DNA from 3 places in the Embleya sp. NPDC050154 genome. Region 1 is predicted to be linked to each of the others. Evidence: riboswitches for the same ligand, from Rfam matches in the RefSeq annotation. Region 1 holds a riboswitch; each other region holds the start of a gene.
The links. A riboswitch is a leader RNA that binds a small molecule or an ion and turns the genes downstream of it on or off. The one in region 1 is predicted to bind cobalamin.

Region 1 (5,565 bases):
TTCCGATCGGCAGCCTGCCGCCCGGCTCCGCAGTCCTGTTCGCGCTTGCCCGCAGTACGCGGCCGCTGCGCGCCGGGCACGTCGCCGAACTGCTCGACCTGGACATGTCCGTGGTCAGCCGACACATCGCACACCTGGTCGAGCACGGGTGGGTGGAGCGCCGGCCGCACCCCCATGACGGCCGCTCCTTCCTGCTCGGCCTCACCCCGGAGGGTCGCGCGGTGGTCGATCGGGCCACCGACGACCGCCTGACGGTGATCGCCGAGCGCCTCGACGACTGGTCCGACGAGGACGCCCGGACGCTGTCCGAGCTGCTCGCGCGACTGAAGGCCGGGTTGGCACACCGGCCGGTATCGGTGCCGGTGGTCGTGTCACACTGACCCGCATGCCGAAGTCCGCCGCAGAGGCGCGCGCCCACTTGGAGATGTTCTACGACGCGGTGGCCCGCCGAGCCACCCGCACGGAAACGTTCGGCGCGCTGACCCTGTTCATTCGTGAGGGCCAAGGGTGGCCCTTCTACGCACGACCCACGCTCGGCAGCTCCGTCGAGCCCACCGTCGCGGACGTCCGCGCGGTGCGGGCGCGGCAGAGAGAGTTGAAAGTGCCCCAGACGTTCGAATGGGTCGACGAGACCACCCCGGCGCTGCGCGCGGCCGCGATCGAGGCCGAACTGCACGTCCACGAGCACCCGTTGATGGTGCTCGACCCGGCCGAGCTTCCGGCCGAACGCCCGGCCCTGCCCGACCTGGTGACGGTGCGTCGGATCCGGGCGGACGCGACCGACCTGGCGATCGTGCACAGCGTCGCGGCGGTCGGCTTCGCGAACCCGGGGACCGCGTCGGGGACCGACGGCCCGACCGAACGGGATACCGCCGCGCTCGGCCAGGACCCGGGACTGCTGTCCTACCTCAACGAGCGCCTGCGCACCGGCGAGACGGTGATGTTCGCCGCGTACGGCCCGGCCGGGCCGCTGTGCGTGGGCAGTTATCAGCACCTGTACGGCACCACCGAGATCGTCGGTGTGGCCACCCTCCCCGCGGCCCGACGTGGCGGCCTCGCGGCGGCGGTGACCTGGGAGCTGGCCCGGCACGCGCTCACCGACGGGAGCGAGACGGTGTTCCTGTCGGCGGGCGACCAGGACGTGGCCCGCGTGTACGACCGGCTCGGCTTCCGGTCGGTGGGGACGGCGCTGATCGCGGAGGCGCCGTGAGCACCCCGGCGCAGCCCGGGCCGCCCGCGAAGCCCGTCGTGCTGCCGATCCCGCCCGGGCGCAATCCCACCGCCGCCGAAATGGCCGCCGCGCACGGCCGGACCATCCCCGACGTGATCGGACCGAACCTGCGGGTGTTGTTCTGCGGGATCAACCCCGGCCTGTGGTCCGGTGCGACCGGGCGGCACTTCGCCCGCCCCGGCAACCGGTTCTGGCCCGCGCTGTACGCCTCCGGGTTCACGCCCCGCCTGCTCGCGCCCGCCGAGCAGGACGCGTTGACCGCGCTCGGTCTCGGCATCACCAACGTGGTGGCCCGCACCACCGCCCGTGCGGACGAGTTGAGCCGGGACGAGTACGTCGCCGGCGGCGCGGCGCTCACCGCCAAGGTGCGCACGTACCGGCCGGCCTGGCTGGCCGTGCTCGGCATCGGCGCGTACCGGACCGGTTTCGGCCGGCCCAAGGCGGTGGTCGGTCGACAGGCCGAGACCATCGGCGACACCCGGATCTGGGTGCTGCCGAACCCGAGCGGCCTGAACGCGCACTGGACGGCGGCGGCGCTCGGCGAGGCGTTCGCCGAACTGCGCACGGCGGCGGCCCAGATCGAAAGCACCCGACCGGAAACGCCACGCACCGAAACCGCCGGGACCGAAAGCACCCGGACCGAAACCACCTGACCGGAAGGCACCCGGCCGGAAACCCGCCGAAACCCATCGAAGGCGGTCGAAGGCTGCCTGAATGCGGCCCGAGGACGACCCGAAGGGGCGCGACCGCCCCAGGGCGCGGTCGGTGCGCCCGGGCCGGTCCGCGCGCCTGTATCCGAGTCGATTCGTCCATCGACCGAGTGGGATCACCCGGTTGGTGGTTACTTCGCGTTCCCTCGCGCGGTTGGGTCGGCATGGAGATCCTGCGGGCCCCGTTCGGGCCGTGGCCCACCGAGGCGTTCGAGACACCCGTGTACGAGGCGTTGGTCGCGGAGTGGCGCGACTCGGGCCGGGAGGTACCCCGGCCGGTGGACCGATGCCCCGACCGCCCGGCGCGACACGCGCGCCCATCCGGGGCCGGCCCCCGCACCGGCCGCCCCTGAGGACGCCGCCGAGGCCACCTCCGAGGCAGCCCACACCGGCCGCCGGAGGCACCCGCCGACACGCCCGGCTCCCGCCTCGCCGACCCGCCCGTCGGACGCCGTACATGCCAGGCACGCCCCGCGGCCGACCGTACGCTCCCAATGCCTCGCCCTCGCCCGCTCGGCCGCCCCGCGAAGGTCTTTCCCTCGACGCCCGGACACCACGTTCGACAGGGGCTCGGCGACGCGCGCCGCGCACAACGCCGGCGTGTCGTGCAGCCATTCGGCGGCCCGCGCGCGAGTACCGTCATGCCGGGCGTACGCCGGGAGGAGACGATTCCGCTCGGCTCGGAGGCGCCACGACACCCGGTGTGGACGGCATCGCCGCCGGGAGTGGGCCCGTCCCGGCCGAAATCGTGGTACGTCGGGAATCGCGACACGACACAACACCTGGGGGTGCGGCGACCACCCCGCCACTACATATATGCTCTGCGACGCAGCTGGTTCGCCGTTCCGGTTCAAACGGAAAGGCGACGCAAGAGGGAACCCGGTGTGAAGCCGGGACTGCCCCCGCAGCGGTAAGCGGGAACGAATGTCGTCCTGCGGCGCCGAACGCCCGGAGGGGTTCGGCGCGCGACGACCACGGGGAACTCCGCGGCCCGCCGAGCACATCGTGCCCGGTGGCGCCCCGGCATGCCCGCGAGTCCGAATACCTGCCGGCTGTCCGCGCCTTCGGGCGTGGGGTCACTGTACGTACGAGCTCGCGAGGAGAGAGCACGTGACCGTTGTGGACAGCGTGGGCGCGACCCGGATGCGGATCGACGAAAGCCCCGAGGACCAACTGGCTACCCTGGTGCGCACCCAGGCGCGCGATCTGCCGGAGGTCGATCCGGATCGGGTCGTCCGCCGGGTCGTCGCGGGTCTCAACGAGGGCGCGGACAAGGGAGCGGCCGCGGACCTGGCGGTGCGTACCGCCGCCGAGCTGATCGCGGAGGAGCCCGCCTACTCGCGGCTCGCCGCGCGCCTGCTCGCCGGCCGGATCGCGGACGAGGCCCTCGACGCGGGGGTCACCTCGTTCAGCGCAGGCATCGCGCTCGGCCGGCGCGAGGGCGTCATCGGCGCGGAGACCGCGGCGTTCGTCGCCGAGCACGCCGCCGAGTTGGACGCCGCCGTGGACGTCGACGGCGACCGGCGGTTCGAGTACTTCGGCCTGCGCACCGTGTACGACCGCTACCTGTTGCGCCACCCGGTCTCGCGCAAGGTGGTCGAGACCCCGCAGCACTTCCTGCTGCGCGTGGCGTGCGGCCTGGCCCAGGAGCCCGGCGAGGCGATCGGCTTCTACCGGCTGATGTCCTCGCTCGCCTACCTGCCCAGCTCGCCGACGCTGTTCAACTCCGGCACCGTGCACACCCAGATGTCCTCGTGCTACCTGCTCGACTCGCCCAAGGACGAGCTGGAGTCGATCTACGACATGTACGGGCGGATCGCCCGACTGTCGAAGTTCGCCGGCGGCATCGGCGTGGCGTGGTCGCGGGTGCGTTCGCGCGGCTCGCTGATCCGCGGCACCAACGGGCACTCCAACGGCATCGTGCCGTGGCTCAAGACGCTCGACTCGTCGGTGGCCGCGGTCAACCAGGGCGGCCGGCGCAAGGGCGCGGCCTGCGTGTACCTGGAGACCTGGCACCCGGACATCCTGGAGTTCCTCGAACTGCGCGAGAACACCGGTGAGGACGCGCGCCGCACGCACAACCTCAACCTGGCCAACTGGGTGCCGGACCTGTTCATGCGCCGGGTCGAGGAGGACGGCGTCTGGTCGCTGTTCGACCCGAACGAGCTGCCCGAACTGCCCGACCTGTGGGGCGCCGAGTTCGACAAGGTGTACGAAGCCGCCGAGCGGGACGGCCGGTTCGTCCGGCAGATGCCCGCGCGCGACCTCTACGCCCGGATGATGCGCACGCTCGCGCAGACCGGCAACGGCTGGATGACCTTCAAGGACGCCGCCAACCGCACCTGCAACCAGGCCGCGGAGCCCGGCAACGTGGTGCACCTGTCCAACCTGTGCACCGAGATCCTCGAGGTGACCAGCGACGGCGAGACCGCCGTGTGCAACCTCGGCTCGGTCAACCTCGGCGCGCACGTGATCGCCGGCGAGGGCATGGACTGGGACAAGCTGCGCGCGACGGTGCGCACTGCGGTGGTCTTCCTGGACCGCGTGATCGACATCAACTACTACCCGACCGACCAGGCCGCCGCGTCCAACCCGCGGTGGCGCCCGGTGGGCCTGGGCCTGATGGGCCTGCAGGACGTGTTCTTCACGCTCGGCATGCCGTTCGACTCGGTCGAGGCGCGCGAGTTGTCCACGCTGATCTCCGAGGAGATCTACCTGACCGCGCTGGAGACCTCCTCGGCGCTCGCCGAGGCGCACGGCCCGCACCCGGCCTACGCCGAGACGCACGCCGCGCGCGGCCGGCTCCAGCCGGACCTGTGGGAGGGCGTGTACCCGACCCAGACCAAGCGCTGGGACGCGCTGCGCGACCGGGTCGCCGAGCACGGCCTGCGCAACTCGCTGCTCGTGGCGATCGCGCCGACCGCGACCATCGCCTCGATCGCCGGCGCCTACGAGTGCATCGAGCCGCAGGTGTCGAACCTGTTCAAGCGCGAGACGTTGTCCGGCGAGTTCCTCCAGATCAACGCCTACCTGGTGCGCGAGCTCAAGGCCCGCGGCCTGTGGACCCCCGCGGTCCGCGACCGGATCAAGCGCGCCGAGGGCTCGGTCCAGAGCATCGCCGAACTCCCGGAGGACGTGCGGGAGTTGTACCGCACCGCGTGGGAGCTTCCGCAGCGTGCGCTGATCGACCTGGCGGCGGCCCGCTCGCCGTACATCGACCAGTCGCAGTCGCTGAACCTGTTCATGGCCGACCCGACCATCGGCAAGCTGTCCTCGATGTACCGCTACGCGTGGTCCACCGGCCTCAAGACCACGTACTACCTGCGCTCGCGCCCCGCGACGCGGATCCAGCAGGCGACCGTGCCGGCGCAGGCCTCGGCCGCGCCCGTCGAGGAGATCTCGGACCTCGAGGTCATCGCCTGCTCGCTGGAGAACCCCGAAGCCTGTGAGGCGTGCACGTGAGCCTGCTCGATCCCGGAATGAACCTCACGCTGCGCCCGATGCAGTACCCGGACTTCTACGAGAAGTACCGCGCGGCGATCCGCAACACCTGGACGGTCGAAGAGGTCGACCTGCACAGCGACCTCGCCGACCTGGACAAGCTCAGCCCGGCCGAACGACACC
Region 2 (3,518 bases), on a different contig from region 1:
CTCCTGCTGCCCGCCACCGCCCAGATCACCGTGAGCGCACCCGCCGCCTACGCCATCGACCCCACCAAGGGCTCCGCCGGCGTCTGCCCGGACGCCAACGGGGTGACCGTGATCGTCGACTTCCAGGAACTCGGCGGCGCCACGCTCACCCGTTGCGCGCCCGGCGACCAGGCCACCGGTCTGGCCGCGCTCAAGAACGCCGGCTTCCAGATCCAGGGCACGAACCGGTGGGGCGAGGCGTTCATCTGCCGGATCGAGGGCAAGCCCGGCACGGACACCGAGCCCTGCGTCAACACCCCTCCGGCGTCCGCGTATTGGTCGTACTGGCACGCGCCGAACAACGGCACTTGGACGTACAGCTCGTGGGGTGCGACCAACCGCAAGCCCCCGCTGGGCAGCTTCGAGGGCTGGTCCTTCTCCAAGGACAAGACCTCCACCACCAATCCGCCCCCGCGCGTGGCCCCCACGCGCCCGTAGGGCCGACCCGGCGTCGGATCCGAAGCGAGGTCGTCCTCGGCTCCGCGACCGCGTTCGTTCCGCCGGTCATCGCCGACGCGCGTGATTCGGTCGGAACGAACGCCGGGAACGGACCGCGCACGCCTGCCCGATCGGCGCCGGCGGCGGCATCCGCCTCGCGCGTACGTCGTTTCACCGTCCACCGGGTGGACTCGCCTGCCGGACGCGCCCATCGCCGGCTAAGCTGACGGACGCAGTCGGTTCGCCCTGCCCGCCAGGCAGGCGCGTCGTAAGAGGGAACCCGGTGTGAATCCGGGACTGCCCCGCAGCGGTGAGTGGGAACGACCGCCGTCAACAGCACTGGGCCCCAGGACGGGCCCGGGAAGCGACGGCCAGTAGGAGTCCGCCCTTTCGGTGGACGCGCCCACGAGTCCGAAGACCTGCCACTGCCCGTGTGCCGACGAGGCACACGGTGATCTCGGTGACCTCGTGGGCGGGTCGGCGGACAACCCCGGTGGCACACGTGCGCGACAGCGCCGAAACGCCCCGGCGGCTTGCCATCCCTTCGCGCCCTCGATCCGTCCCGGGATTCCGGAGACAACTCGCGAAGGAGAGTTCCGTGACCACCAAGTCCGCAGCCGCGGCAACCCGCGCCACCGTGTACGGCTACCCCCGACAGGGCCCGCGCCGGGAGTTGAAGAAGGCCATCGAGGGCTACTGGGCCGGTCGGGTCACCGCCGACGGGCTTCGCGAGACCGCGGCCGAACTGCGCCGCGCCAACCGCGATCGGCTCGCCGATGCCGGTGTACACGAGGTGCCCACCGGCGACTTCTCGCTCTACGACCACGTCCTGGACACCACCGTGATGGTCGGCGCGATCCCGCCCCGCCACCGTGCGGCCGTCGAAGCCGACGCCCTGGACGGCTACTTCGCGATGGCGCGCGGCACCCAGGAGGTGGCGCCGCTGGAGATGACCAAGTGGTTCGACACGAACTACCACTACCTGGTCCCCGAACTCGGCCCCGACACCGTGTTCTCCGCGAACTCCGCCAAGCAGGTCGCCGAGTTCGAGGAGGCCGTCGCACAGGGCCTGACCGCCCGCCCCGTACTGGTCGGACCGATCACCTACCTCCTGCTCGCCAAGCCCGCGCCCGGCGTCGCGGCCGACTTCCAGCCGCTGACCCTGTTGGATCGACTACTGCCGGTGTACGCCGAGGTGCTCGCCGACCTGCGCGCGGCCGGCGCCGAGTGGGTGCAACTGGACGAACCCGCGCTGGTCCAGGACCGCAGCTTCGCCGAACTCAACGCCATCGCACGCGCCTACCGCGACCTCGGCGCGCTCACCGACCGGCCCAGGCTGCTGGTCGCCTCGTACTTCGACCGCCTCGGCGAGGCGTTGCCGATCCTGGCCAAGGCGCCGATCGAGGGGCTCGCCCTCGACTTCACCGGAGCCGCGTTCGCCAACCTGGACGCCCTGGCCGCCGTCGGCGGACTGCCCGGCAAGCGCCTGGTCGCCGGCGTCGTCGACGGGCGCAACGTGTGGATCAACGACCTCGGCAGGTCGCTGGCCACCCTGGGTACCCTGCTGGGCCTGGCCGAGCGCGTCGACGTGTCCGCGTCCTGCTCCCTGTTGCACGTGCCCCTGGACGCCGGCGACGAGCGCGACATCGACCCGCAGGTCTCCCGATGGCTCGCCTTCGCCCGGCAAAAGACCGAGGAGATCGTCACGTTGGCCCGCGGCCTGGGCCAGGGCACGGACACCATCGCGACCCATCTCGCCGCCAACCGGGCCGACCTGGCCGCGCGCAAGACCTCCGCCCTGACCCGCGACCCCGCCGTACGTGCCCGCGCCGCCGCGGTCACCGACGCGGACGGCCGGCGCAGCCTGCCCTACGCCGAGCGCGCCGCGGCCCAACGTGCCCACCTGGGACTCCCGTTGCTGCCGACGACCACGATCGGCTCCTTCCCGCAGACCGGCGAGCTGCGCACCGCCCGCGCCGACCTGCGCGCCGGACGCATCGACGAGGCAGGCTACGAGGAACGCATCGAGTCCGAGATCCGCGACGTGATCTCCTTCCAGGAGAAGGCCGGAATCGACGTCCTGGTGCACGGCGAGGCCGAACGCAACGACATGGTGCAGTACTTCGCCGAACAACTCACCGGATACGTGGCCACCCGGCACGGCTGGGTCCAGTCGTACGGCACCCGGTACGTGCGCCCGCCGATCCTGGCCGGCGACATCTCCCGTCCCGAGCCGATGACCGTGCGCTGGACCTCGTTCGCCCAGTCGTTGTCCGACCGCCCCGTCAAGGGCATGCTCACCGGCCCCGTCACCATGCTCGCGTGGTCCTTCGTGCGCGACGACCAGCCGCTCGGAACCACCGCCCGGCAGGTCGCCCTGGCGCTGCGCGACGAGGTCCGCGACCTGGAGGACGCGGGGGGCTCGGTCATCCAGGTGGACGAACCAGCGCTGCGCGAGACACTGCCGCTGCGCGCCGCGGACCGCGCCGAATACCTGGCCTGGGCCACCGAGTCGTTCCGCCTGACCACCTCCGGCGTGCGCGCGGCCACCCAGATCCACACGCACATGTGCTACGCCGAGTTCGGCGACATCGTGCAGGCGATCGACGACCTCGACGCCGACGTGATCAGCCTGGAGGCCGCCCGTTCGCACATGCAGGTCGCCCGGGAGCTCGCCGCCCACGGCTATCCGCGCGAGGCCGGTCCCGGTGTGTACGACATCCACTCCCCGCGCGTCCCGAGTGCGGAGGAGGTGACCGCTCTGCTGCACGAGGGGTTGACCGCGATCCCCGCCGGGCGGTTGTGGGTCAACCCCGACTGCGGCCTCAAGACCCGCGGCTGGCCCGAGGTTCGCGCCTCGTTGGAGAACCTGGTGGCGGCGGCGCGCGGGGTACGGGCGACGCTCCCCGACGCCGCGTCCTGAGTCGGGACCACCGGGGCGGGGAAGGCACGCCCCGCCCCGGCGGTCCGGGTCGTCGCGGCGGCCATGCGTGCCCGAACGGCGTGCGATTGTCCACCGCGGGCTCACGGTTGGTGACGCA
Region 3 (5,565 bases), on a different contig from region 1:
GCCGGCGGCCGCGGAGGAGCCGGACATGGACGGGAAGCGGTTCTCGAAGACGACGACCTCGTAGTCGGACTCGGCGACCTCGGTGGCCCGCTCGGGCGTGGACGGGCACAGCGGGCACGCGTCGGCGGCGGGCAGGTGGGTCCGGGTCTGCCGGTGCGAGGCGACCATGACCCATTCGTCGAGCAGTCGGTCGTAGCGCATCTCCGAGCCACTGACCACGGGCGCGAGATCGCGGTGGTCGACGGCGGTGCGCACCGCGTCGTCCCGGGTGTCGTAGTAGACGATCTCGCGACCGTCGGCCATGACGGCCTGCGTCTTCTTCATGAGCTCATTTTGCGAAGCTTTCCAAAACTTGTCAATGAGAAAGGAAAGAGCCTGGAAGGCTTGCCATTTGGCGGGATCGACCGGGGGTCACCTGCGGTTTGACAAGTTTCGAAAGGTGTCCGCAAGATGCTGCCCATGCCTGACGACGACACCGACGGATTGCCCGCCGAGGGCCGCCGCGCCCGGATGGCAGCGACGATCGCGGACCGGGGTTTCGCCAAGGTCACCGACCTGGCCGAGGCGTTCGGCATCTCGCGGGTGACGGTCCGGGCCGACCTGGAGGTGTTGGAGCGGCAGGGCCGGCTGCGCCGGGTCCGCGGCGGCGCGATGTTCACCGGCCGCGACCCCCGGGTGGAGCCGTCCTTCGAGGAGGCGTTGACCTCGGCGTCGCCGGCGAAGACGCTGATCGGGCGGGCGGCCGCGGCACTGGTGTCGCCGTCCGAGAGCGTGGTGCTGGACGTGGGCACGACCACCACGTTCGTGGCCCGCGCGCTGGTGGACCGCGAGGAACTGCGCGACCTCGTGGTGTTCACCAACGGGCTGACCATCGCCCTGGAGCTGGAACGGGCGATCCCGCGGTTCTCGGTCGTGGTCACCGGCGGCACGCTGCGGCCGTTGCAGCACTCGCTGATCAATCCGCTCGGCGACCACATTCTGGAGCGGATCCACGCCGACACGGTCTTCATCGGTTGCAACGGCGTGCATCCCACCGGGGGCATCACCAATGTGAACCTGCCCGAGGCCGAGGCCAAACGCGCGATGTTGCGAGCCGCGGGTCGCCGGGTCGTGGTCGCGGACGGCTCGAAGCTGGGCCGGGTCGAACTCGCCGAGGTGTGCCCGCTGGCGGACATCGACCTGCTGATCACGAGCGGCGCGGCCGATGCGGAGGCGCTCGACGCGCTGCGCGACGTGGGGCTGGAGATCCTGGTCGCGGAGTAGGCGGCCGCTGCGCGCAGCGGGTGCGGGGTGGGCATGTACCGGAGCGCGCGGAGTAGGCGGGCACGGCGCGAAGCGGGTAAGGGTGGGCACGTACCCGAGCGCGGGACCCTGCCCGGACCCGAGCCGGTCCTCCCGCCGTGGCCCTTCACTCGGCCACCGCGACCCTCGGCGCGCCTGTCCCGGCCCCCTCGCTCGACGGTCGAGGCGCCCTGGTTAGGCTGCCCTTGCGAACGGTTCACCCGGCTTCGACCGATTCCGGGTGTCGCAAGAGGGAATCCGGTGCGAATCCGGAACTGCCCCGCAGCGGTAAGTGGGAACGAAAGTCGTCATCACGCACTGGGCCCCGGTCGAACGGGTCCCGGGAAGCGACGACCGGTAGGCATCCCGGCCACACCCGTGGCTCCCGGGACCCGCCCACGAGTCCGAAGACCTGCCGTCGCCCGCGTACGCCTCACGCACGCGGACTTCCGGGACCTCGCGGGCGGGTCCGTCGGACGACGGCGCCGTGCGGTGTCCGCCGCCGTACTCCCTCCCGAGTTCCCCCGACGAGGACTCGCAAGGGAGAGCTTCGACGATGCGTACGCAGATACCCGGGCGGATGCCGGCGGCACACCGATATTCGTGGGCCGCGGCGGTGGCCGCCCTCGCGCTGTTCGCGACCGCGTGCGGCGGCGCCGTGCGGGACGACAAGGCCGCCGCTCCCGCACCCGCCGCCTACAAGCCGTACGCGGACACCGACAACTGCGGTGTGACCACGAGCTACGACCGGCCGCCGCAGCGCGCCGCGACGCTGACCTCCAACGCGACCGAGCTGATGCTCGAACTGGGCCTGGCCGACCGGATGGTGGGCACCGCCTACCTCAAGGGCCGGACCATCGGCGACAAGTACAAGGAGCCGTACGCGCGGATCCCGGTGCTCGCCGACGCGCAACCCTCGCTGGAGAAACTCCTCGAAGCCACCCCCGACTTCGTCTACTCGGGCTACCCGGACGGCTTCTCCGAGTCGTCCGGCCACACCCGGGCGCGGCTCGGCGAGTTGAACATCAAGACCCACCTCAACCCCGAGGGCTGCGCCAAGGCGCCGGTCACCTTCGATCAGCTCTACGGCGAACTCCGCTCCATCGGCGGCATCTTCGGCGTGCCCGAGCGCGCCGAGCGCTCCGCCGCCGCGTTCCGGCAGCGGCTCGACGCGGTCACCGCGCGGCTCGCCGGCGCCGCGCCGGTCAAGGTGTTCGTGTACAACTCGGGCGCCGACGCCGCGCAGACCACCGGCGGCAACTCGATGCTCAACGAGATCATCACCCGTGCCGGTGGCACCAACGTGTTCGCCGACCTGAACGAGCGCTGGACCAAGGTCTCCTGGGAGCAGGTGGCCGAACGCAAGCCGGACGTGGTGCTGATCTACGACTACGTGACGCCGCCGGTCGACGCCAAGATCGCCACCCTCAAGGCCACTCCGGTACTCGCCGACGTACCGGCGCTGCGCGCGAACGCCTTCCCGGTGATCTCGCTGTCCGTCGCGCAGCCCGGGCCGCGCTCGGTGGACGCGGTCGAGGAACTCGCCAGGCAACTGCACCCCGACCGGCCGTGACGGTCCTTCGGGACCCGGTGGCGGTACGGGTCGCGGTCCTGCGCGGCGAGGGCCCGCCGACACCACCGGTCGGCCGTGCGGCGGTCGTCCCGGGCGGCCGGGTCCGCCTTCCGCTGGTGGTCGGCGGCCTCCTCGTCGCGCTGTTCGCGGCGGCCGCGGCGGGGCTGCTGGTGGGGTCGGTGTCGGTGCCCTGGTCGGAGACGTGGCGCATCCTCGCGCATCGCATCGGCGGAGACGCGTGGGTGCGGCCGTCGTGGAGCCGCGCACACGACCTGATCATCGCCGACACCCGGTTGCCCAGGGTGCTGCTCGCCGCCGTCGTCGGCGCGACGCTGGCCGTGGTGGGCATGGTGATCCAGGCGATCGTGCGCAACCCGCTGGCCGGTCCGGACGTGCTCGGCGTCTCCTCCGGCGCGGCCACCGGAGCGGTCCTGGTGATGCGCTGGGGCGTCGCGTCGATCGGCGGCCTTTCGCTGGGCGCGCTCACCCTGAACGCGGCCGCGTTCACCGGCGGACTGATCACCCTGCTCGTGGTCTTCTCGGTGGCCCGCTCCGGCGGCCGGGTCACCGCCGTGCGACTGGTCCTGGCCGGCGTCGCGGTCAGCGCCGTGTTGTCCTCGCTGACCAGCCTGCTCGTGCTGACCTCACCGGATCCGCAACTCGCCGCCCAGGTGCTGTTCTGGACGCTGGGCGGCTTCGGCTCGGCCCGCTGGACCCTGCTGCTCGTCCCCGCCCTCGCGCTCGCGATCGGCCTGGTGGTGCTGCTGCTCCAGGCGCGCAACCTCAACCTGCTCCTGGCCGGCGAGGAGAGCGCGGCCGCGCTCGGCCTGGACGTCCAGCGCTTTCGGCAGGGCATGTTCCTGCTCGCGGCGGTGCTCACCGGGGTCGTCGTCGCGGTCAGCGGCGTGATCGGCTTCGTCGGCCTGATGTTGCCGCACGTGGTGCGATTGCTGGTCGGCGCGGATCATCGGCGCGCGCTGCCGGTGGCCGCGCTGCTCGGCGCGGTGTTCGCGATCTGCGCCGACCTGGTGGCGCGTACGGTGCTCGCGCCGCAGGAGTTGCCGGTGGGCATCGTGACCTCGCTGGTCGGCGGCCCGTTCTTCGTCTGGCTGCTGCGCCGGGACGCGCGACGGGAAGCGGGCGCACGATGACCGGGCCCGCGGCACGCCTGGTCCTGGACGACGTCACCTTCGCGATCAACGGCCGGCCCCTGGTCGACGCGGCGTCGCTGACCGTCGAGCCCGGCGAGGTGGTCGGTCTGCTCGGCCCCAACGGCAGCGGCAAGTCGACCCTGCTGCGCAGCGTGTACCGGGTGAACCGGCCGACCTCGGGCCGGGTACTCCTGGACGGCGAGGACGTGTGGACGCACTCGGCGCGCTGGGCCGCACGCCGGATCGGCACCGTACTCCAGGACATGCCCACCGACTTTCCGCTGACCGTGCGGGACGTGGTCGCGATGGGCCGCTCCGCGCACAAGGGCCTGCTCGACCCGGACGACGCGACCGACCGGGCGATCGTGGCGGCGGCGGTGGAGCTGCTGGAACTCGCCGACCTGACCGAGCGCGCGTTCGCGCTGCTGTCCGGCGGTGAGCGGCAGCGGGCGCTGGTGGCACGGGCGTTGGTACAGCAGCCGGGCCTGCTGATATTGGACGAGCCGACCAACCACCTCGACATCCACCACCAGCTCGCACTGCTGCGGTTGGTCCGTCGGCTGGGCGTGAGCGTGCTGGTCGCCCTGCACGACCTCAACCTGGCGGCGATGTTCTGCGACCGGATCTGCCTGCTGGCGAACGGCCGGGAGGTGGTGACCGGCACGCCGGCGCAGGTGCTGACGGCACCGACGATCGAGCGGGTGTACCGGATCGAGACGGACATCCGGACGCACCCCCGGACCGGGACGCCGCTGGTGGTGGTGTTGTAGGGGAAGCCGGGCCGAGACGGGCGGTCGGGGCGGATGTGCCCGGTGCGTTCGCCGTGTTCGCCGTGTTCGAGAGGTCCGGTGTGTCCGATGCATTCGATGTGTCCGGTGCGCGGCGGGTGCCGTCCGGGCGGGTGAAGGGCGGAAGTGAGTAGTTGTACGGATGTTCGCGTCGGACCCGCCGCCTAGCGTGATCCGCATGACCTACACGCCTCCCACCCCGGGCAGCAATGGCGAAGGCTTCGCCCGCGCGGCGGCGTTCGTCGTCGGCCTGTTCCTTTTCGTCGTGGTCGCGATGGTCGATCTGTTCGTCCTGATCGGCTTCGGCGGCGCCACCGAATCCTGCGCCAACCAGACGTGCCGCGACTGGTACGGCACCCGACTTCCCTGGGTCTTCGGCCTGTTCGCGCTCAGCTTCGTGACGGCCCTGATCGCCCTGGTCCGCCGTCCCCGCCGCCGCGGCGGCCGTCGCGTCACGATCACCCTGCCGTTGTCCCTCGCCGCCATCGCGCTCCAGGCCACCGCCTTCGCCCTGAGCCAGAACGGTCCGGCCGCCTGAACGCACGGGCGGCCCGTCGGGCCGGATCGCGCACGCGCCGGGGCCGGTGTGTTTTCGGCCGGCGGTCCACGCCGCGCAAAGAGCGTGAAGAGGTCATATCGGCGCGCGGGTTCCGGTCGTCGCACGCGTTCTGTCACCGCTCGCGCAAGCACGGTGACGGTCGGACACCATCGGCCCGCCGACGGCCGGCGCCGAAGCGGCTCGGCGCCGCACGACGTTCCCGACCAAGGCGCT

Region 2: another riboswitch for cobalamin. It lies ahead of metE (5-methyltetrahydropteroyltriglutamate--homocysteine S-methyltransferase); the one in region 1 lies ahead of ACIBSV_RS29565 (ribonucleoside-diphosphate reductase subunit alpha).
Region 3: another riboswitch for cobalamin. It lies ahead of ACIBSV_RS15445 (ABC transporter substrate-binding protein); the one in region 1 lies ahead of ACIBSV_RS29565 (ribonucleoside-diphosphate reductase subunit alpha).

Annotation. Positions count from the first base shown of each region.
Region 1 covers NZ_JBITJP010000015.1:191,276-196,840, reverse strand. Annotated here, with positions in the region: gene ACIBSV_RS29580 (MarR family winged helix-turn-helix transcriptional regulator) at 1-380, shown strand, start outside; gene ACIBSV_RS29575 (GNAT family N-acetyltransferase) at 386-1,210, shown strand; gene mug (G/U mismatch-specific DNA glycosylase) at 1,291-1,884, shown strand; cobalamin riboswitch at 2,758-3,009, shown strand; gene ACIBSV_RS29565 (ribonucleoside-diphosphate reductase subunit alpha) at 3,085-5,403, shown strand; gene ACIBSV_RS29560 (ribonucleotide-diphosphate reductase subunit beta) at 5,421-5,565, shown strand, end outside.
Region 2 covers NZ_JBITJP010000001.1:463,546-467,063, reverse strand. Annotated here, with positions in the region: gene ACIBSV_RS02150 (flagellar hook-length control protein FliK) at 1-477, shown strand, start outside; cobalamin riboswitch at 698-919, shown strand; gene metE (5-methyltetrahydropteroyltriglutamate--homocysteine S-methyltransferase) at 1,076-3,400, shown strand.
Region 3 covers NZ_JBITJP010000006.1:164,964-170,528, reverse strand. Annotated here, with positions in the region: gene galT (galactose-1-phosphate uridylyltransferase) at 1-324, opposite strand, end outside; gene ACIBSV_RS15450 (DeoR/GlpR family DNA-binding transcription regulator) at 460-1,263, shown strand; cobalamin riboswitch at 1,478-1,716, shown strand; gene ACIBSV_RS15445 (ABC transporter substrate-binding protein) at 1,838-2,854, shown strand; gene ACIBSV_RS15440 (FecCD family ABC transporter permease) at 2,851-4,005, shown strand; gene ACIBSV_RS15435 (ABC transporter ATP-binding protein) at 4,002-4,775, shown strand; gene ACIBSV_RS15430 (hypothetical protein) at 4,972-5,331, shown strand.